3 regions of the Ferdinandcohnia sp. QZ13 genome follow, and region 3 is predicted to be linked to each of the others. Evidence: riboswitches for the same ligand, from Rfam matches in the RefSeq annotation. Region 3 holds a riboswitch; each other region holds the start of a gene.

Region 1 (7,008 bases), on a different contig from region 3:
CATGGTGAACAGGAAGGGTAAAAAAGGAGAGACCAGTCAATCTCTCCTTTTTTTGTTTACTTATTTGAACCTTTTGCCAACGATTTTCTATCAATTGCTTCTGGTTGTTTTTCTAACCATCCGTGTTTCACCATGATATTGTAAGAAAATGCACCTGCCTCCATGGCATGGGTAAAGACTTTAGAATAGTTAAGGATGATATCCGACCTAAAGCTGGAGCCTAATGATGCCCCGTAGTAAGAAAGAGCGGCATTGACTAAAAAGCCTGCGTGAAACATAATCAATTTGTCAGAAAATGGACTGATTGTTGAGTCGGTAACCTCAGCATCCCATTTCTCAGGGATTGGTAAGTGATCCTGTTGCAAGATTAGATCAAAACTTTCGGCATCTTTTCCTGCTAATTTAACGTTTTTCACCATAAACGCTCGTACTTCCTCTGACTTAGCTACCTGACTAAAAGCTAAACTTAATGATTTGATAAATCCAGTTTTCGTTGAATTAAAGAAAAGGGTGCTAATTTCCGAACTATTAAGTGGCCGTTTGTCACCAATTAAATTTGAAACAAATCCTGGTGATTCGAAAAACTCGGTCTTTTTTGGTGAAGGAATGGTTGGAACACTTGTGAATTTTGGCTCGTTCTTAGCTAATTCCACTATATTTTGAAACAGTTCCTTAGAAGATTCCGTGCACTCAAAGAAGTGATTTTGAATGTCTTCTCGTTCCGTGTTTGTGATCGCCAAACTATAAGCGGTTAATCCATGGATCGTCATAATATAGGAATAAAATAGTAAAAATTGATCTGAGAACAGTCGAGGTGCGTTAACATTTACGTCACTCTTAGTAAATCCAATTGGAAGTTTGAAATTAGCACTTTTTAAGAATTTGCTGATTTTCGTAATATGGCTTTCAGCTAACTGTAAGGAACGTTCTAAAATAGGTTTAATCTCTTTGTTATCAACAATGTTAAGAAAATATTTGTATACACATATAGCCATACTATCACCCATATACTGAAGCCACAGTGCGGATACTTCGGCAGCGGTTAAACTGTTGGTCTTGTTTTTACTTTCCTTAAAGATACCCAAAAAATATACCTCCGATTTTATCAATTAATATACTTGTGTTATTTTATGGAATGTAGCTAGGAATTAAACACTGATAACCGAATTACTATTTTAAGAAGGTTTAAACTCAAGTATAAAGAGAGTGATGTTATGAATAGAGATAACCCGAAAAAAGTGGAGAACAATCAAACGGTGGATTCTACATACATTCAGCAGCATCTTGCGAATGAACGAACATTTTTAGCATGGGTAAGAACGGCAATTGCGATTATTGGGGTTGGCTTCCTTGTAACGAATTTGCATTTTACAATGAAAACCAACCTTTCTCCATTGAGGGATCTATTAGCTAATGTTATTGGTCTATTTTCAGTGGGGATCGGCATTCTGACAATTATTATGGCTATGATTGCCTATATGAGAAAAATTAATGCGATTAATAACCAGACATTCCGTACACCCAAAACCACGGTGCTTACCCTTGGGATTTTTGTCATAACGATTGCAGTCGTCTTTGGAATTTACTTTGTGATTTTGTAAGGACTAACTAGGTATAACAAACTTTTCTAAAGTACCTCTGTTCTCGGTCTCTATGCTATAATTTGGAGGGAAATCATAATTAGGAGTGACCATTCTTGGCAATACATGTTGTACTTTATCAACCAGATATTCCGGCTAATACCGGAAATATTGCACGTACTTGTGCGGCAACGGATACAGCCTTACATTTAATCCGACCACTTGGCTTTTCAACAGATGAAGAAATGATAAAACGAGCGGGATTCGATTTCTGGCATTCTGTAAATATCACGTACTATGATTCATTAGATGACTTTTTTTCGAGAAATCAAGGTGAGTTTTACTATATTGAAACGTTTGGCGAAAAAACACATTCAGCCTTTGATTTCAGCGATGTTTCAAAAGAACATTATTTTATGTTTGGAAAAGAAACCACTGGATTACCAAAAGATTTACTAGAAAAACATAAAAATCACTTTTTGAGAATTCCTATGAATCAACATGTTCGATCCCTTAACCTTTCAAATACAGCTGCGATATTGGTATATGAGGCATTAAGACAACAAGGATATCCGAATTTGAAATAAGAAATCTTCCGTCTAGGAGTATTTTTTGTTTGCTTGCACATAGAAAGGCTGGTAATCTTTCAAGCATTTGCTTATTTTCACTGGCTATGTTTAACTAATAGATAGTAACTTAATAATCTAACAATTCGACTAGGGGAGCATGTATTTGCTGAGAGATAGAAATATCGACCCTTTGAACCTGATCTAGGTAACACTAGCGTAGGGAAGTGGAGTTGGTATTTGTCGTGTTTACGATGATATATTGCCGAACCCATTCCTAGTCACTAGTGATGGGTTTTGTTTTTTTATCTCCCCTAATGTCAAAAGTAGAGAGGGGAAATGAAAATGAGTCATTTATTTACAGATCGTTTATGGAATCGAGTAGAACCGATATGGAATTCGTATTTGGAACATCCTTTTGTCAAAGGGATAGGCGAGGGCTGGTTGGAAAAGGAAAAATTTAAGCATTATATGAAACAAGATTATGTGTATTTAATTGAGTATAGCCGTCTATTTGCGATAGGAAGTGCAAAAGCTCCCGATTTAAAAACAATGTCCATTTTTGCAAATCTTTTACATGGTACGCTTGAGGTGGAGATGGATCTTCATCGTCAATATGCTGCGAAATTTGGTATCTCTCATGAAGAACTTGAGGACACCAAGCCCGCAGCAACTACCACTTCCTACACAAGCTACATGCTGAACGTCGCCCATCTTGGGGGTGTTGAAAATGTTGTCGCAGCGGTCCTTACTTGTGCATGGAGTTATAATTTTATCGGAAAAGAGCTCGTAAAATGGCCAGGAGCCATCGAACATGAATTTTATGGAGAATGGGTTAAAATGTATGCATCCGATGAATTTACGAAGTTATCCGATGATTGTAAAACCCTTCTCAATGAAATGGCTAGTGAAAAATCTGAACGAGAACTAGCAACACTTGAAGAAATTGTGGTCAAAACAAGCATGTACGAATACATGTTTTGGGATATGGCGGAAGATTTAGAGGAGTGGCCTATTAATCTATAAGTGTTAAATCTTGAAACTCGATAGAGAGATATGTTTTCGAAATAATCCAATATTTCTGTTGACAAGCTTTTGTCCATTCATGTAAGGTAGTAAATAATAAATTCCTAACTTAAATACGATTTTCTCTTATCAAGAGTCGGGGGAGGAACCTGGTCCGTTGATCCCGCAGCAACCGTTACGATTTGTATCAAGGTGCTAATTCCAGCAAGCAAATGCTTGAAAGATGAGTGTGGACGTACAAAAAGCCTCTTCCTCATCGGAAGAGGCTTTTTTGAATTTTATATGTTTCACTTAACGAACATTAGGTATCCACATTATACAAAACTAAGTAAGTTGATGTGAAAAATCGTATTTTAATTGTGGAAAATACCCAATACCCAAGGGAGAGATGCAAAATGACAGTAACAAAATCAGATAGCTTGTACAAAAAGGAATACTTCGGAAGACTTCCAGAATTGAAACAATATGCTCCAGAGATCTTTCAATCTTTCATCAAATTTGATAGCCAAGCTTTAGCAGCGGGTCGACTTTCAGTGAAACAAAAAGAACTGATAGCCGTGGCGGTCGCACATATCACAGGTTGTCCATATTGCATTGAGTTACATGTTGGTAATGCCAAAAAGAATGACTCAACGAAAGAGGAAGTGGCAGAAGCTATTTTTGTTGCGACTGCATTAAAGGCTGGTTCATCTTTAGCCCATGGAGTGAATGCACTCAACGCTTATGATGGAAATGGCGATGAAGAGCTGTATAAGGCATCCTATTTTGCTAGACTGAAAGAATTTGCGGCCTTGAGTGGAGAGGCATTTAAAGCATTTATAGATTTTGACAGTAAGTCGCTCAAAGCGCAAAACTTAACAGAAAAGGACAAAGAGTTGATTGCAGTTGCTTGTGCACATACGACAGGTTGTCCTTACTGCATCGACCTTCATACGAAGAATGCTAAAAAAGCAGGAGCCGATTTGGAAGAAATTTCAGAAGCCATCTTCGTTGCCATTGCATTAAAAGCAGGATCTGCGCTGGCGCACAGTGTGAACGCACTTAACGCGTATGACGAGAAGTAATTAAGAGAAAAATAATAAGTGAAAAAAACGATTGACAAAAAAATAAAATAAATTTACACTTAAAACAACTATTTTGTATAACAAGATAGTTGTTTTTTATAACTACTATCTTGTTAAACCAACTACCAAAGAATAACTTTATTTTTTTGTTCACTACCTTGTATAACAAACTAGAGGAGGGAGTAAGATGAAATGTCAATAAGAAGCCAATTGTTAAAGGGAGTATTGGATGGATGTGTGTTGGCTGTCATTGAAAAAGAGACAGTCTACGGGTATGAGCTTTCACAAAAACTGTTGAATATTGGGTTAGCTGATGTAAGTGAAGGAACCATTTATCCCATTTTATTGAGACTCCAGAAGAATGGACTTATCCGGGGAGAAATGCGCCCTTCCGAATCAGGACCAAATCGGAAATATTATTTTTTGACAGAAAAGGGGCATGAGGCTTTAGAAGTTATTATCGAAGAATGGGAGCAAATTACAAAACCAGTAAACCATTTACTGAAAGGGAGGTAAGGATATGCTATCAACAAAAAGTGAGGCATTTATCGACAATCTCAGAATGTACTTAATGATGTCAGGAAAAAACGATCAAGAAATAAATGAATTAATTGAAGAATTAAAGGATCATCTTATTGAAGTCGAAAAGAGTGGCAGAAGCTTAAATGATATTATTGATCAAACACCAGAACAATATATGGCTTCATTAAAACAAGAAATGAAGACAGATTATAAAAGTCTATTAAAATTCCTTCCACTCTTTTTTCTCGGGGTTATTGCTTATTTCCTTATAGGACCCGCGATAAGAGGAGAATTCGCACTAAACATTGTACAAGTCATTGGGATGCCCATATTAGCTGTGTTAATGCTAGCGGTTTACGTTTATTTTTTACAGAATGCTGGTCGGAAGCAATACTCCAAGAAGAAGTTTTTTATTGGGAGCGTAATTGCCAGTATGATTGTCACAACCTTAGCAATTCTCTTAATCGTGGTGAGTACTCTATTTGTGGATCCTTTTTTTGTAGGCAGTACAACTGCAGATATAGTTGTGATCGTGATTTGCAGTAGTATTTTTGTAGGAACAGCGATTTGGAGTAAGATGTGGTTTCCCATTTGGATACCAGCTTTTCTGATTATTCCTGATATTTTCACCCGTTTTACAGACTGGAGTGTTGAAACAATCCTTATAATTAGCATGGCATCATTTGTATTGATGTTTGCGGTTATCATTTTGAATATCTTGATTCAAGAAAAAAGGAAAAAAAGGTTTGTCTGATCAAGTATAGAAATGAAACGAATATATTAGCCTATGGAAATTTTATGACAAGATGATATTTTACGTTATTTTAATGCGCGTAACATAAATCCATTATAAATGCTATATTTCTTAAAGCGATTTTAACAGCCCCTTAATATTCACTTACTACAATGGTAAAAAGGAAAGTGAATAGTAAGGGGCTTTACATGTTTCCTTGTGATTGAGATGAGATCTTATTATGGCAAACAAAAGGTGAAATGCTAAAAAGGAGGAGACCAATTTGGATACTGCTACGCATGTTATGACAGGAGTGGGTTTAGCGGGTTTGTCCTTTTTAGACCCAACTATGGCTAATCATCCAGAACTACTTTCATCTATGTTGTTTTGTACAATTGTAGGCTCTAATGCTCCTGATATAGATATCATTCATAAGTGGAAAGGGAATGACATTTATGTTCAAAAGCATCGAGGCTTTAGTCATTCGATCCCTGCTCAAGCGATGCTGATTTTTTGTATCGCAGGTAGTGCCACCATGGTCAATGGTGGATTATACTTTTCTACCTTTTTGCTTTGGACCTGTTTAGCAGTACTTCTCCATGTGATATCGGACATTTTTAACATTTATGGAACACAAGCACTTCGACCTTTATGTAATACCTGGATTGCCTTAAATATCCTGCCAATCTTTGATCCGTTTATTATGTCACTGCATCTACTTGGTACTTTTTTATGGTTAAGTGGTTTATCACCCGGCATTGTATTTTCTTATATGTATATTCTTATTCTTATCTATGTTTTGCTCCGATATGTCATACAACGCATGATAAAAAGAAAGCTGCTATCCAAACGAGATTCAGGAGTAACCTACACGTTAATCCCAATGTTCCGCATCGATCACTGGGGAATTATTGCCAGTTTAAATGATCGATATAAACTTGGAAAATATGAAAATGGTCGAATCTCTTGGTCAAAAGACATAATGAAAGCAGATGAAAAAAGCAACATTATCCGAGCTTCAAAGAAAAATACCTTTGTGCATTTTATAAAAAAACAATCGGATTGCATACATGCCAAGATCATCGAAAAAATGGACGGTTATGAGGTGCATTGGTATGATCTTCGCTATCAATCTAGAATCGATGAACCGTATGTGGCCATTATTAAATTAGATCAAAAGCTTAATTTTGTTCATAGTGAAATAAAACGTGGTTTCATTAAACCCACAGAAAGTGCGGAACAAGGAATGAAGTGACTACAGTTCACTCTTCACATCTATGAATATACTTTTCAATGCACCGCAATATGTGGTGCTTTTGTATATAAAAATCCCGAGCAATATTTTGTGTTTATGCAAATAATTTTATTTCCCTGAATGTCTTATTCCTTTTTTATATTCGTCAAATTCTCCCCAAGACAAATAGCATAATCCAGCTAATAAAGAGAGTAAACTCAAGGTACTGATGGTGTTTCCAACTGGTGCACCGCCAATCGCTTTGCTTAAATACTTAACTGCA
Region 2 (7,008 bases), on a different contig from region 3:
CCTTGTCTGACAAGCGTTTTCAAGACAGTTTGGGGAGAGTAATTTACATCTAGATATCCTGTAAAAAAACGTGTAGACAAAGTCAGTACTGACTTTGTCTATACTCTGAAGCCATCTAAGTAGATTGCTCAATTTTATTAGTATGATATTTTATACCGGTGTGGCTAATAGTTCTATAAGATGTTTGTCAATCTGATCAAAGTAATCTGGTCCTTCTACACCAAATAAGCCAAAATGACCGCAAATACTTTTGATTAATCGGAGTTCACTGTTCGGAATCATTTTTTGTTCGTCTTCACAGTCTCGTGGAGGGAAGAACATGTCCTCATCTATCGGCATAACAAAGGTTTTTGCTTTGATTCTTCCAAGTGCCTCTTCTAGATTTCCGTTTGTCATTCTACTTACATCCCCACGTTGCCATTTCCATGCCATCGTGAGCAACGCATTTGGGTCCATCGCCGCAAAAAGTGGCTGTAAAAAATCGTTAACGAATTCGTTAACAGAATTGACTCCAAATAGGCGCCATTTTTCTTGTTTATAAAATTCTGTGCTAAGCCCCATAACAGCCCATATTTTTGCATGTCTATTTAAACCTTCGACTACCTCCGTACAAGAGTGATAGTTTCCATTTTTCCAGCCTGGATCTGAAGTGATGGCTTCTATTAAAGTTTCTGTGAAGATGAAATCGTGTGTTGTATTTTTAGCAGTTCCAGCAATTGGTGCAGCACGTTTGACCATATCCGGATATCTCACAGCCCATTCATATGTCTGTTGGGCTCCCATCGAACCACCAACAACTAACGCAACTTCTTCAATCCCATATTTTTCAGTAAGGAATTGATGCTGAGCACGTACATCATCACTAATCCTGACCTTCGGAAAGTTTACCATACTAATAGGAGCGGGGCTGTTATGTGGGGAACTTGAAAGTCCATTTCCAATTTGGTTGATAATTACAATAAAGTATTTACTAGGATCTAATGCTCTTCCTTCGCCTATATATGGCTCATAGGCCTTGTTTGTACCGGAAAACCAAGTAGGGACGACAATTACATTATCCTTCGCTTCGTTTAATTCACCGAATGTCGCATAGGCAAGTTGACAGTTTGGAATCATTCCACCTTCTTCTAGCGTAAAATCCCCTAAATTATGAAGTTCATAAGGACCGTGGAGTTCTTGGCTATAAAATGAATTCTCAATCAAAGTGGGACCACCTTTCTTTTTTTGATTCTACTAATACAATATATAGAATAAATCTAGCTTAAGAACTACTAGGTGGACAAACTTTTTTAATAATCTTGAATATTTTTTTGAAAAGTAAGCACATTTTCGTTTCCCCTTCATATACTACTTATTGTGTGAGAAAACTGTTAGAAGGGAAGTACGGAAGATGAGCAACGAGATTAAAACAACTGTTTCAAATGATTACAAAGACAAAGAGGGCTACAAAGTAATCGAAGTAAACCTTAACAATCCAACAGAAAATTTATTTGCTGTTGTTACTCCTATAAAGATGCAGTAATGTACTCTAAATACTATCTTTTCGTACGTATTCTACATAGAAAAGATGGTATTTTTTATTTTGCTTATAAAAGGTAATAAAGTACAATAAAGGAAACGTACTAAGGGAGTATGATATGAACGAATTAAATAAACTTGTTGAATTATTTGAATCTAATAGAAATGAAGAAAATGCAGAACCAATGAAGAAATATATGAAAAACCTTTTCCCATTCCTTGGAATAAAAGCACCATTAAGAAGACAATTAATGCGTGACTTTTATAAAGAAACAGGTATTTTACAGCAAGAAATTAATCTTGAGCTTGTCAAACAATTGTGGATGAAAGAAGAACGCGAATATCAATATGCAGCTTTAGACTATTTAGTCAGGTCTTTAAAGAAAATAAATAGCAGCCATTTGCTATTTATAGAGAATCTCATTATCACAAAATCTTGGTGGGATACGGTCGATGTTCTTGCCCCACATCTTATTGGAAAAATCGCAAAAGATACACCCAGCATAATTGAGGAAAGAATTGAAATATGGGCATTTAGTGACAACATATGGCTAAAACGTTCATCGGTATTATTTCAATTAAAATATAAACTAGAAACAAATGAAACATACCTATACAAATACATAAGAGCCAATGCAGATAGTAAGGAATTTTTCATTCAAAAGGCAATCGGTTGGGCATTAAGGGAATATTCAAAGACGAACCCAGATTCAGTTCGTGAATTTATAAATGAAAAAACATTGGCGAAGTTGAGCGTTAGAGAGGGGAGTAAATATATTTAAAGGCTGGTATTCAAATACCTTTACATTTTTGTCCTAACCTACTATGCTTATAGAAAGAATATTCGCAAACTACTAGGGGTGCCCGATTGGGCTGAGAGAAAAACGGACGTTTTTTAACCCTTTGGACCTGATCCGGGTAATACCGGCGGAGGAAAGTAGAGTGGAAAACTTCCATTTTTTCTTGCTACCTAAGTCAGGTCCATTTATGTGGGTCTGGCTTTTTTTGCGTATTTCTTATCTTACCATATTAGGAGGCTACTAGAATGAAGTTACAAAATCAGGTTGTTCTCGTTACCGGTGGTGCACGTGGACTAGGAAAGGAAATTGTAAAAGGATTTGTAAATGAAGGAGCGAAAGTGGTTATCAATTACTTCAAAAGCGAAGCCAAAGCTCATTCTCTAAAAGAAGAAATTGGTGAAAACGCGCTTGCGATTCAAGCTGATGTGAGAAATCGTGAACAGGTAGAGAACTTATTTATTGAAGCGAAAAAGCATTTTGATCAACCTATAACAACAGTTGTTAATAACGCTTTAATAAATTTCCGTTTTGACCCAATTACTAGAAAAAACGCAGAAGATATATCTTGGGAGGATTATCACACACAGCTTGAAGGTGCAATACGAGGAGCTTTACATACGACTCAGGCTGCGGTTACTGACATGAAGGAATTAGGCTTTGGTCGAATCGTGACAATTGGTACGAATCTCTTCCAAAACCCTGTCGTTGCTTATCATGATTACAACACCAGTAAGGCAGCACTTTTAGGATTTACTCGGAACATGGCAAAAGACCTTGGTGCATATGGCATTAACGTTAACATGATATCAGGAGGTTTACTTCAAACAACAGATGCAAGTTCAGCAACTTCTGAAGAGGTTTTCCAATTAATTAAGAATTCTACACCCCTTCAAAAAGTCACTACACCAGAGGATGTTGCGAATGCGGTTCTTTTCTTTGCATCACCATGGAGTAAAGGAGTAACTGGGCAGAACCTTGTCGTTGATGGTGGATTAGTAATGGACTAACAATTCAAAGGAGGATTCACAATGAATAAAACTTTAAAAATGACAATCACAGCGATGTTTGTCGCAATAGGAACAGTTACAAGCCATTTGTTTGCGATACCAATCGGATTTACAAAAGTGTTTCCAATGCAGCATTTTATTAATGTATTGTCGGCAGTCATTTTGGGTCCAGCATACGCAGTACTTCAAGCTTTTTCAGTATCTTTACTTCGAAACATGCTTGGTACGGGTTCGTTATTTGCCTTTCCAGGAAGTATGATTGGAGCATTTTTAGCAGCCTATTTATATTCAAAAACAAAGAAAGCTTCTATGGCAATGACCGGTGAAATTGTCGGAACTGGACTATTGGGTGCGATGGCTTGCTATCCAATCGCCACACTCATTCTTGGTCAAGATGCTGCGCTTTTTGGATTCGTACCATCGTTTATTTTTAGCTCAATTGCAGGTTCTATCTTTGGGTTTATTATTGTTGGCATTGTATTAAAAAACCCTGCCTTTAAAACATATCAAGAACGAAACCTTTAACATCGGAAAAAGACTAAACATTTAGCGTTTAGTCTTTTTTAAATCATTAAACCACCTGCGATATATAGAGCTGTTGCAAGGATGCCACCTATGGTTGAAACTTTTAATTTGTATTGAGCATAGTCAACTAGGTCCAGATCTAAAATCGATGCTGTTGTAATGGTTGTATCACCAAGAGGGGAAGTCAACGCCCCAAATGCTCCACTCGCAAAAACAGCTCCAACGGTTAATGGGATCGAGGCACCTGTCGACAAAGCTAGCGCTATCCCAAGCGGCATAAATAAGCCCCACGTTCCCCATGAGGACCCAATAAAATAGCCAACAACAGAGCCGATAATAAAAATCGTTGCAGGAGTCAAAAAACCGGGTAGAAATGAACCTAGGGTTGAACTAATAAATACAGAAAAACCGAGTTCCTCTGCTGATAAAGTTAGGGCCCATATTAAGATAAGGAGGCTTATCGCCTGCATCATTTGATTCCCGCCATCGTAAAAATGATACATAATCTCATGTAATTTCTGTTTTCGAATCACATAAAAGACAAATGTAAAAACGAGGGTGATGAACACAGCTAATAGCATCACAAAAGTAGCATCAGCCATCGAAAATGCTTCAAAAACCGTTTCGGCTCCGAGTGATTTGCCATCCTCCCATAGTAGGTAAAGCGATAATCCTAACAATAGAAATACTGGAACTATTAAATTCCAAGGCTGAGCTTTTACAAGCGATAACTCTTTTTTTATCCCCATACGGTGAAATTCGTGCTCATTTTCTTCTTGGTCCTGATTTTTATCAGAATTGGACTTTTTTTTAGATGGCCATAATGTTTGCATGATTCCAATAAGAAGCATTGCAATTGCATAAAAATTGAACAGGATGCTTAGTAGGAAAACTTCATATGCGGACATACCTAGGTCAAGACCTTTAATACCACCTTCAACAAGTGAAACCATAAAGCCAACAAACGCAGTCGCTACTGGTAAAAGTACGATTACCGATTCGGTGGAAATATCTAATGTCATGCCGACCTTCTGTTTTGATAGGTTCATTTTTTTGATTAGTTGTTTAATTATAGGCCCAATCATCATAATCCGAAACATTGGCATCATAAAAGTAAAAGGGAGGGTGAGCCAAATTAAACCGAGCAAACCTCGCTCGCTTTTAATTTTTTCCCCAATCCATTCTGTAAATCCTTTAATACCTCCAGCGATATTCATCATTCCAACTAAACCACCGAACACATACAAAAAACTTACGATTTTAATATTGGTTGGATCTGATAAAGTGGTCACGATATATGTTATCGATTGCTGTGTTCCAGCTAATAAATCAGATGTAACAAGAATCGCACCTACTAATAATCCTAAAACAAGTCCAGGTAAAATATCCTTTAACCAAATCGCCATCCCGATTACAATAAAAAAAGGAATTAGAGAGAGCCATGAATGTTCCAAACCAATATCCTCCAATATCCAAAATTGTTCATTTGGTTAGTATGACCAATTTTGGATGGGAGTATTTTGAATGCGTGAGTCTCTCTAATGATATAGAAATAATCTAACATTTTCATTTTCATCTATTGTTCCAAGTAAAATTTCATTAAGTGTTACATTCTTAACGGTTGCTTGGAGTTTTTTCAATAGCCAATCTTCGTTTTTTCCAATTTCGGTTAATACATTATGATCGATCTTTTTCTCTTTAATAATGGTCTTAGGATATTGAAATGGTTGAATAGGGGCATTAAGGGAATTCGGAGTTAACGGTTGGTGTTCACTTTTTAAAAAAATCGATACAGATCCGCCAGGCTCCCAAGAAGCTAAAGCAACCTTCTGAATATCTTCTATTTTATCCATCCTTAATTCTGATAAAAGAACATCGATTGAAATCCTAGCTTTGTTCAAGTTTTTATAAAGCACTTTCCCGTTTTCAATTAGTGGAATCGGTGCAGGAATAAACAACTTTCTTATCATATTTGACCGTAGACTTAATAAAATACCAATCAAATAAAGAATCAAGATAACGGTCATCGTAATCATCGACCCTTTTAAACCTAACCCCTCATCTGATAATGGATGAGCAATTATATTTCCAATTAGTAACACAATCACAAAGTCGAGAAGACCGACCTGTGAAATCGTTCTTTGGCCCATCATTCTAGCTACTACGATAAAAAAAACGAAGCCGACAATTGCTCTAAGAATCCAGTCAACAGCAGTGAGATGGTCTTGCGAGGCAAAAAAATGCATAAATACTCCACCTTAACCTAAATTTCCCTAATTAGTTTTTACCTATTTCTTGATTACTATTAAAATTTGCAACCAAGTAAAAAACACTTTCTTTTCAAATAGAAAGTGTTTTTATGCTTTAAAATAATCCTACTAATTGTTGAATAGCTAAAACTACGAATAAAACCAAACATGCAGATAATACAATATTGGACAGTAAACGATTACTATACTCTTTTCCAATGCGTTTGGAATTCAGCAACCACAATAAACTTATCGATAAAAATGGCATAAACAAAGCTCCAAGTGCACCATATAAAATAATTAACTCAACAGGTTTACCAAAGAATAAAAGGAGCATAGGAGGGAAGGTTAGCCAGGCTAAAAATGCACGGTATGCCAGATCTTTTTCAGTAACTGAGCGATCGTGTTCCTTTTTCGTAATGCGTACAAAGTCTGCAAATAGATAAGGAACGCCATTCCAGACTCCTAATAAAGAAGAAAACGCTGCAGACCAAAAACCAATTAAAAAGAGCCAAGTAAAAACAGTTCCGAATTTGTCACCAATCATCTCTGATAATTGATATAACCCTTGTTCGCCTTGTATTTCAATTCCAGTTCCATAAAGGAACTGACTTCCTACTATTAAAAGAGATAGAGTGAACAATGCAGTCATAAAATATGCTGCCTTTGAATCCAATCTCATCATTGGAATCCAGTCTTTCCCTTTCCAGCCTTTTTCTTTTAACCAATAGCCATAGGATGCCATCGTTATAGTACCACCTACACCACCGATAAGACCTAGAGCAAGCATAAAAGAGCCTTGTGGAATAGTTGGAACAAAACCTTTTAAAAGAACACCAATAGCAGGTAAGAATAATACTGCAGAACCAATAACTGTAACAAACATTAATCCTATTAGAACCATCATTA
Region 3 (7,008 bases):
TGTACCTTTACAGTTGCTGATACTTCTGGATGTAATTTTACAGGTACATTTGTATAACCTAATGCTCTAATTCCATCTGGAAGATCAAATTTACGCTTATCAATTTTGATACCTTGCTTTTTCGCAAGCTCATCGGCAATTTGCTTACTTGTTACAGATCCGAAAAGTCTGCCGCCCTCACCCGCTTTTGCTTGTAACTCAACAGTTAAAGCTTCGAGTTTCTCTTTCAATTGCTTTGACTGTTCTAATTCTTCTGCAGCTTCTTTTGATTCTTTATTTTTCTTTGCTTCTAATGTTTTCATGTTTGCTGGTGTCGCTTCAATCGCAAGGTTTTGCTTGAATAGGAAATTGTGTGCATATCCATCAGATACGTTCTTCACTTCTCCCTTTTTTCCTTTACCTTTTACATCTTTTAAGAAAATAACTTTCATTCCTTGGTACCTCCCTCTAAATACTCATCTATAACTAAAAGTAGCTGTTCTTCTGCTTCTTCAATCGTTGTGTCCTCTAGCTGAGTAGCTGCATTTGTCAAATGACCACCTCCACCTAAACCTTCCATAATCAATTGTACATTGACATCTCCTAATGAACGAGCACTAATTCCAATTTTTAAATCATGGCGGATGGAAATCACGAATGATGCGACTACATCATTCATTGTAAGTAATGTATCTGCTGCTTGAGCAATCATCACTTGATCGTAAGTCTCATTTTCTTTTCCTTTTGCAATTGCAATTCCATTTTTATAAATAAACGCTGATTCAATCAGTTTTGAACGCTTTTTATATTGTTCCATGTTCTCCTTCAGGAATTTCTGAACAAGAACGGTGTCCGCTCCTTGAGCACGTAAATAGGACGCCGCATCAAATGTTCTAGATCCTGTTCGAAGCGTAAAGCTCTTTGTATCAACAATAATTCCCGCAAGTAAAGCCGTTGCCTCCAGCATATCGATTTTCTTACGCTTTGGCTGATATTCAAGAAGCTCTGTAACCAATTCCGCCGTAGATGACGCATAAGGTTCCATATATACGAGTAATGGTGATTGTATAAATTCCTCACCGCGACGGTGATGGTCAATGACCACTACTTTATCAATTTTTGATACGAGTTTCTCCTCAATTACAAGCGACGGCTTATGGGTGTCTACAACAACAAGTAGCGTATCATTTGTAGCGATTTCAAGAGCTTGCTCCGGTGTAATAAAATAGGACCAGAGTTCTGTATTTTCTTTCACTTCCTCAAGGAGACGTCCTACACCTGAATCAATTTCATTCGGATTTAAAACAATGTATCCTTCTTTATGGTTCATTTGTGCCACTTTTAAAATCCCAATGGAAGCCCCTACTGCATCCATATCAGGGTATTTATGGCCCATTATGATGACTTTATCACTATCAGAGACAATTTCCTTTAATGCATGTGAAATCACGCGAGCGCGAACCCTAGTCCGTTTTTCCATCGGATTCGTTTTGCCGCCATAAAACTTAACCTTCCCATTCGGGAGTTTCATCGCAACCTGGTCTCCGCCACGTCCTAATGCTAGGTCTAAACTTGATTGTGCCGCAACTCCTAACTCTGGAAGTGTTTGGACCCCTATTCCAATCCCAATACTTAAGGTTAATGCTACGCTATCTTTTGCGGTATTTTCCCTCACATCATCCAAAATCGTAAACTTTGTTTTTTCAAGATTCGATAAGATTTCTTCATTCAACACAGCGATAAAGCGCTCAGACGAAGTCCTCTTTAAAAAGACACCATGCTCATTCGCCCATTCATTCAGTATGGATGTGACTTGGCTATTTAATGAACTCTTTCGTTGATCATCCATCCCTTGGGTTACTTCATCATAGTTATCTAAAAAGATAATCCCTAAAACAGTCCGCTCAGCCTCATACAATTGCACAATTTCCATTTGTTCAGTTACATCAAAGAAATAAAGTAAACGTTCTTCTCTCTTTATGATGACCTTAAATTTCTGCTCATTTAATGTAATTGTCTCACTTTCGATTTCTTGTTGAATTAAGGGAACAATCAGTTCCTCAACATCATAAAGTGATCTACCTACCAGCGTATCTGCGTCAAGAAAGTTCGATAAGTAGGCGTTAGCCCACTCTACCTGAAACTCCTCATTATAAAGCAAGATCCCAATCGGCATTTCCATTAACGCTTCTTCGCCAACTTTTTTTAAGCGATACGAAAGGGTCGAGATATAATGCTCCATTTCCTTTTTTAGAATCGAGTTTGCTTTTAATAAAAAATACACAATAAATCCAAGGAGCAGAAAACATGCTAACCCAATCATCCAATGAAAAAAAATGAGAATTGCACTAAAAACACTTGTAAGAACAAGCAATGCATAAATAGGATAGCGAAATAACTTCCTTTTGTAAAAGTCTGGCATGTAATTTTCAGCTCCTAAAGCTTTGTTTTACTTCTTTCCACTAATTCGATTTCTCAGTTGAAACCCTAAGTCAATTATACCTAAGATTCGAATAATATAAAGGAGAAATGGTGTTAAGATTGTCAGTATAATTGGCACAGCCTTTGTAATTCCTTTTTGATGACAGAAATAATAAATGAGCGACAAGCCTTGAATCACCATGAACAACTGCAGAACAAAAAAGAGATTTAAAAAGGCGGTATACCCAAACGTGCCCTTTTCCAGTTCAACAAAGCTAAAAAGTAAAATTAGTAAGTAATACCACAAAATACTCTTAGGGAAATTAATTTCACGGAAAGGTGGGAATGGATTCAATTTTACTTGAAGTCGGACAAGCACCGGTTTCATGGCTACGACCGTAACAAAGGCTAAAATCATCGAAAACAAAACAAACATACTTGGGATCATGTATTGCATCATGTTAATCGAATCTTCAAGCCTTGCAATGACTTCTTTATTCACTTCGCCCCCTGTTGCCCTCATTATACTCTCTGCCATGGCAAAAGATTCCCGCGAGCTCTCTCGAATCATGTCATATACATCAATTTGCAGAACTATTATAGCTGTAACATACAGGAGCACGATTGAGAACAAGTACGATAAACAGGAGCCTAGAAATAGCTCGATACCGCTTCTTCCCCGATTAATCAATTCACCTAGTAAGATTCCTGTAATTCCAAACGTAACCGTATGTATAATCCCCATAACCGAACCTAATAGACCGGATAATAAAAAGGCAATTAGTATAAATAACAATGACTGCTTTACCCTATATTTCACAGTAAACAAGATAAATGGTATGGGTAAAAGGAATGAAAGTGCTGTTCCAAGTAGTGGGATATATAAAGTAAGAAGTAACAGTACACTATATACCGCTAGCAGCATGGCGCCTTCTGTTAAATTTTTAGCGTTTTTCACCTTTTCACCTCAACTTAGATGACCCTTGTAAACATGAGCCTATTTTTACAATCACTTTCTATTTTAAAGATTTACTAGAAAGTCTTCAACTTTTGGACTTCTACAGGATGGGTTACTTCGATGTTGACACCGGATGTTCAGTCTTTTGTTGAAGTTCCTCTGTAAACTAAAACTTTTTGTTTTACTTTTCCCTATTTTCTATTATGATAGTAATTAAATGAATAAACGTAACCACAAGGGGAGCAATTTTGCTGAGAGTGAACATTAAAGTTCAGACCCTTCGAACCTGTTAGTTAATGCTAGCGTAGGGATGTGAGAGTTACCTGTGAACTTATACTTTTATTAAAGTTGTTCTCCTTTGGGGTGCGTTTTTTTTACAACATACTTCAAGGGGGATTTTTTTATGAGAAGCACAAGATTACAAGCAATGATTGAAGCCGCAATTTTTGCTGCCTTAGCACTAGTGTTGGATTTACTTCCATCGATTGACATTACTCCAGCCATATCTATTTCATTTGCAATGGTCCCTGTTTTTATTATTGCTTTAAGATGGGGTATAAAAATTGGAATGTTATCTGGTTTGTTATGGGGATTACTGCAGTTAGTATTTGACCCATGGATTGTACACCCTGTTCAAGCCATTATGGAATATATCATTGCCTTTTCGTTCATTGGATTAGGAGGAATTTTCAAATCAATCGTACAGGAAAGTTTAAAAAACAACCAGAAATCAAAAGCACTGATTGCCATTACCTTTGCAATATTTATTGGTAGTCTTGCACGCTATTTCTGGCACTTCCTAGCTGGCTTTATCTTTATTGAATATTTTGCACCAGAAATTGAAAACCCAGTTTGGTATTCCTTCACCTTCAACGGAATAACAATGCTAGCAACATTCGTTTTATGTACAATCGTACTATCGATCCTAATCATTGCTTCACCACGTTTTATCGTACTAAAACAAAAATAGGAACCATAGGGACGGTTCTCGCGGTTCCTTTAAAAACAAGATGTAAAAAAAGCGATGACCGCATTGACGATCATCGCTTTTCTTTATTATTCACCAGATACATATGGTAATAATGCCATTTGACGAGCACGTTTAATAGCAACAGTTAATTTACGTTGGTATTTTGCGCTTGTACCAGTTACACGACGAGGTAAGATTTTACCACGCTCAGAAACGAATTTTTTTAGTAAATCTACTTCTTTGTAATCGATGTGTGTAATTCCATTAGCTGTGAAGTAACACACTTTACGACGCTTTGCACGTCCACCTTTACGTCCGCCTGCCATTGATTTTCCCTCCTTTTTTAGTTTTTAATTTATACGATTGACTTACAAGTTAGAACGGAAGATCGTCATCTGAAATATCGATAGGCTGTCCATCATTTGCAAATGGATCTTGGTCTACTCTTGTAGGTCCTTGGTTTTGATTCGGGTTCTGACTCTGTCCAAATGGAGAGTATCCACCTTGGCCACCGCCTTGGTTTCCACCCTGGTTGCCACCATAGCCACCTTGATTACCACCATAGCCTCCGCCATTATTGCCACCAAAGTTACCTCCACCGCTGCGCTGTTGGTCATTTGCATTTCGAGGTTCAAGGAATTGAACACTCTCTGCTACAACCTCAGTAACATAGACGCGTTTGCCATCCTGACCTTCATAATTTCTTGTTTGAAGACGACCATCAACGCCTGCTAAACTCCCTTTTTTTAGGAAATTCGCGACATTTTCAGCTGGTCGGCGCCATACAACACAATTAATGAAGTCAGCTTCACGTTCCCCTGACTGATTCGTAAATGCTCGATTCACTGCGAGTGTGAAGGTTGCAACCGCAACTCCACTTGGGGTATATCGTAATTCCGGATCCTTTGTAAGTCTCCCAACGAGAACTACGCGATTCATCATCAGAACCATCTCCTTAACAGGATATTGAAACAGAGTCTATACTCTTAAATATTCTTATTCTTCTTCTTTAACAACGATATGACGGATAATGTCTTCACTGATCTTCGCTAAACGATCGAATTCGCTAACAGCTTCAGCGTTAGACACTACGTTAAGAATCATGTAATAACCATCGCGGAAATCATTGATTTCATAAGCTAAACGGCGCTTACCCCATTCTTTTACGTTTGTAATCTCCGCACCATTGTCAGTTAAAACGCCATTAAAACGCTCAACTAAAGCCTTTTTTGCTTCATCATCAATGTTTGGACGGATGATATACATAACTTCGTATTTTCTCATCACGTTACACCTCCTTTTGGACTAACGGCTCTTTATCTAAAAAGAGCAAGGAGCAATTATTTCAATTACTCACAGAAAGATATTATATCACATGAATAATTTGTAGGCAAGAAATGTTTAAAAACCACAAAACGAAAACTCGTCCTGTGGCTACTTTTAATATTCCTTATACATTAAAACGGAAGTGAATGACATCTCCATCTTGAACAACATATTCTTTTCCTTCAAGACGTACCTTACCTGCCTCACGAGCAGCTGTCATAGAACCACCTGAAAGTAAATCTTCATACGATACAGTCTCCGCTCGGATAAACCCTCTCTCAAAATCAGAGTGAATGATCCCTGCACACTGTGGAGCTTTCATTCCTTTTCTAAACGTCCACGCTCTTACCTCTTGTACACCAGCTGTAAAATAAGTAGCTAGACCTAATAAATGATATGCAGCACGAATTAATTGGTCAAGTCCAGATTCCTCAATTCCAAGCTCTTCTAGGAACATTGCCTTTTCTTCCCCTTCAAGCTCGACAATCTCTGACTCAATCTTTGCACAAATAACAATGACTTCAGCATTTTCTTTTTGTGCAAACTCACGAACCAATTGAACATACTCATTTGATGAAGGATCAACTACATCATCTTCACCAACATTAGCAACGTATAAAACTGGTTTACTTGTTAGTAAATGCATACCTTTTACATATTTCATTTGTTCGTCACTAAATTCTACTGCACGAGCCGGCTGTTCGTTTTCAAATGCTTCTTTTAGCATGACAAGCACTTCATGCTCTGCAACAGCATCTTTGTCCTTTTGCTTTGCGAGCTTCGCAACACGATCAATACGCTTATCTACTGATTCTAAATCCGCTAAAATAAGCTCTAAATTGATTGTCTCAATATCTGCAATTGGATCCACTTTACCCGCTACGTGTGTAATATTATCATCTGCAAAGCAGCGTACAACATGACAAATCGCATCCACTTGGCGGATATGTGATAAAAACTTATTCCCAAGACCTTCCCCTTTACTAGCACCTTTTACAATTCCTGCAATATCCGTAAATTCAAACGTTGTTGGAACAGTCTTTTTAGGTTGTACCAATTCTGTTAATTTATTTAAACGCTCATCTGGCACTTCAACAATCCCCACATTTGGGTCGATTGTACAGAACGGATAGTTCGCTGATTCTGCGCCTGCTTGAGTAATTGCATTAAAAAGAGTTGATTTTCCAACGTTTGGAAGACCAACGATACCTGCTGTTAACGCCATTGATTTTTCCACTCCTCTTATCCGTAACATACTAACTAGCCTTCAACAATTATAGATATTCCTCATCAAAAACACAAGCCGTTTCGGCTAGAAACGGCTTTCGTAGGAATAACACATAATTCTATTCGT

What was found. Region 3 has a riboswitch for thiamine pyrophosphate ahead of thiT (energy-coupled thiamine transporter ThiT). Riboswitches for the same ligand answer to the same signal wherever they lie in the genome.
Region 1: linked by a shared signal. The riboswitch ahead of tenA (thiaminase II) and the one ahead of thiT (energy-coupled thiamine transporter ThiT) in region 3 are both predicted to bind thiamine pyrophosphate.
Region 2: linked by a shared signal. The riboswitch ahead of RGU12_RS01490 (3-oxoacyl-ACP reductase) and the one ahead of thiT (energy-coupled thiamine transporter ThiT) in region 3 are both predicted to bind thiamine pyrophosphate.

Annotation. Positions count from the first base shown of each region.
Region 1 covers NZ_JAVIVW010000001.1:9,690-16,697, forward strand. The annotation lists gene RGU12_RS00040 (DUF3231 family protein) at 57-1,085, opposite strand; gene RGU12_RS00045 (YidH family protein) at 1,215-1,601, shown strand; gene trmL (tRNA (uridine(34)/cytosine(34)/5-carboxymethylaminomethyluridine(34)-2'-O)-methyltransferase TrmL) at 1,697-2,167, shown strand; TPP riboswitch at 2,289-2,389, shown strand; gene tenA (thiaminase II) at 2,492-3,172, shown strand; SAM riboswitch class I at 3,296-3,402, shown strand; gene RGU12_RS00060 (carboxymuconolactone decarboxylase family protein) at 3,568-4,236, shown strand; gene RGU12_RS00065 (PadR family transcriptional regulator) at 4,429-4,752, shown strand; gene RGU12_RS00070 (HAAS domain-containing protein) at 4,757-5,512, shown strand; gene RGU12_RS00075 (metal-dependent hydrolase) at 5,775-6,746, shown strand; gene RGU12_RS00080 (hypothetical protein) at 6,855-7,008, opposite strand, start outside.
Region 2 covers NZ_JAVIVW010000001.1:290,694-297,701, forward strand. The annotation lists gene RGU12_RS01475 (alpha/beta fold hydrolase) at 151-1,203, opposite strand; gene RGU12_RS01480 (hypothetical protein) at 1,391-1,522, shown strand; gene RGU12_RS01485 (DNA alkylation repair protein) at 1,638-2,300, shown strand; TPP riboswitch at 2,365-2,471, shown strand; gene RGU12_RS01490 (3-oxoacyl-ACP reductase) at 2,564-3,325, shown strand; gene thiW (energy coupling factor transporter S component ThiW) at 3,347-3,850, shown strand; gene RGU12_RS01500 (Na+/H+ antiporter NhaC family protein) at 3,889-5,304, opposite strand; gene RGU12_RS01505 (DUF421 domain-containing protein) at 5,389-6,096, opposite strand; gene RGU12_RS01510 (Nramp family divalent metal transporter) at 6,215-7,008, opposite strand, start outside.
Region 3 covers NZ_JAVIVW010000015.1:1,971,881-1,978,888, forward strand. The annotation lists gene rplI (50S ribosomal protein L9) at 1-431, opposite strand, end outside; gene RGU12_RS23510 (DHH family phosphoesterase) at 428-2,401, opposite strand; gene RGU12_RS23515 (YybS family protein) at 2,429-3,358, opposite strand; TPP riboswitch at 3,585-3,686, shown strand; gene thiT (energy-coupled thiamine transporter ThiT) at 3,762-4,328, shown strand; gene rpsR (30S ribosomal protein S18) at 4,415-4,654, opposite strand; gene ssb (single-stranded DNA-binding protein) at 4,704-5,270, opposite strand; gene rpsF (30S ribosomal protein S6) at 5,325-5,612, opposite strand; gene ychF (redox-regulated ATPase YchF) at 5,779-6,879, opposite strand; gene RGU12_RS23545 (molybdopterin-dependent oxidoreductase) at 7,001-7,008, opposite strand, start outside.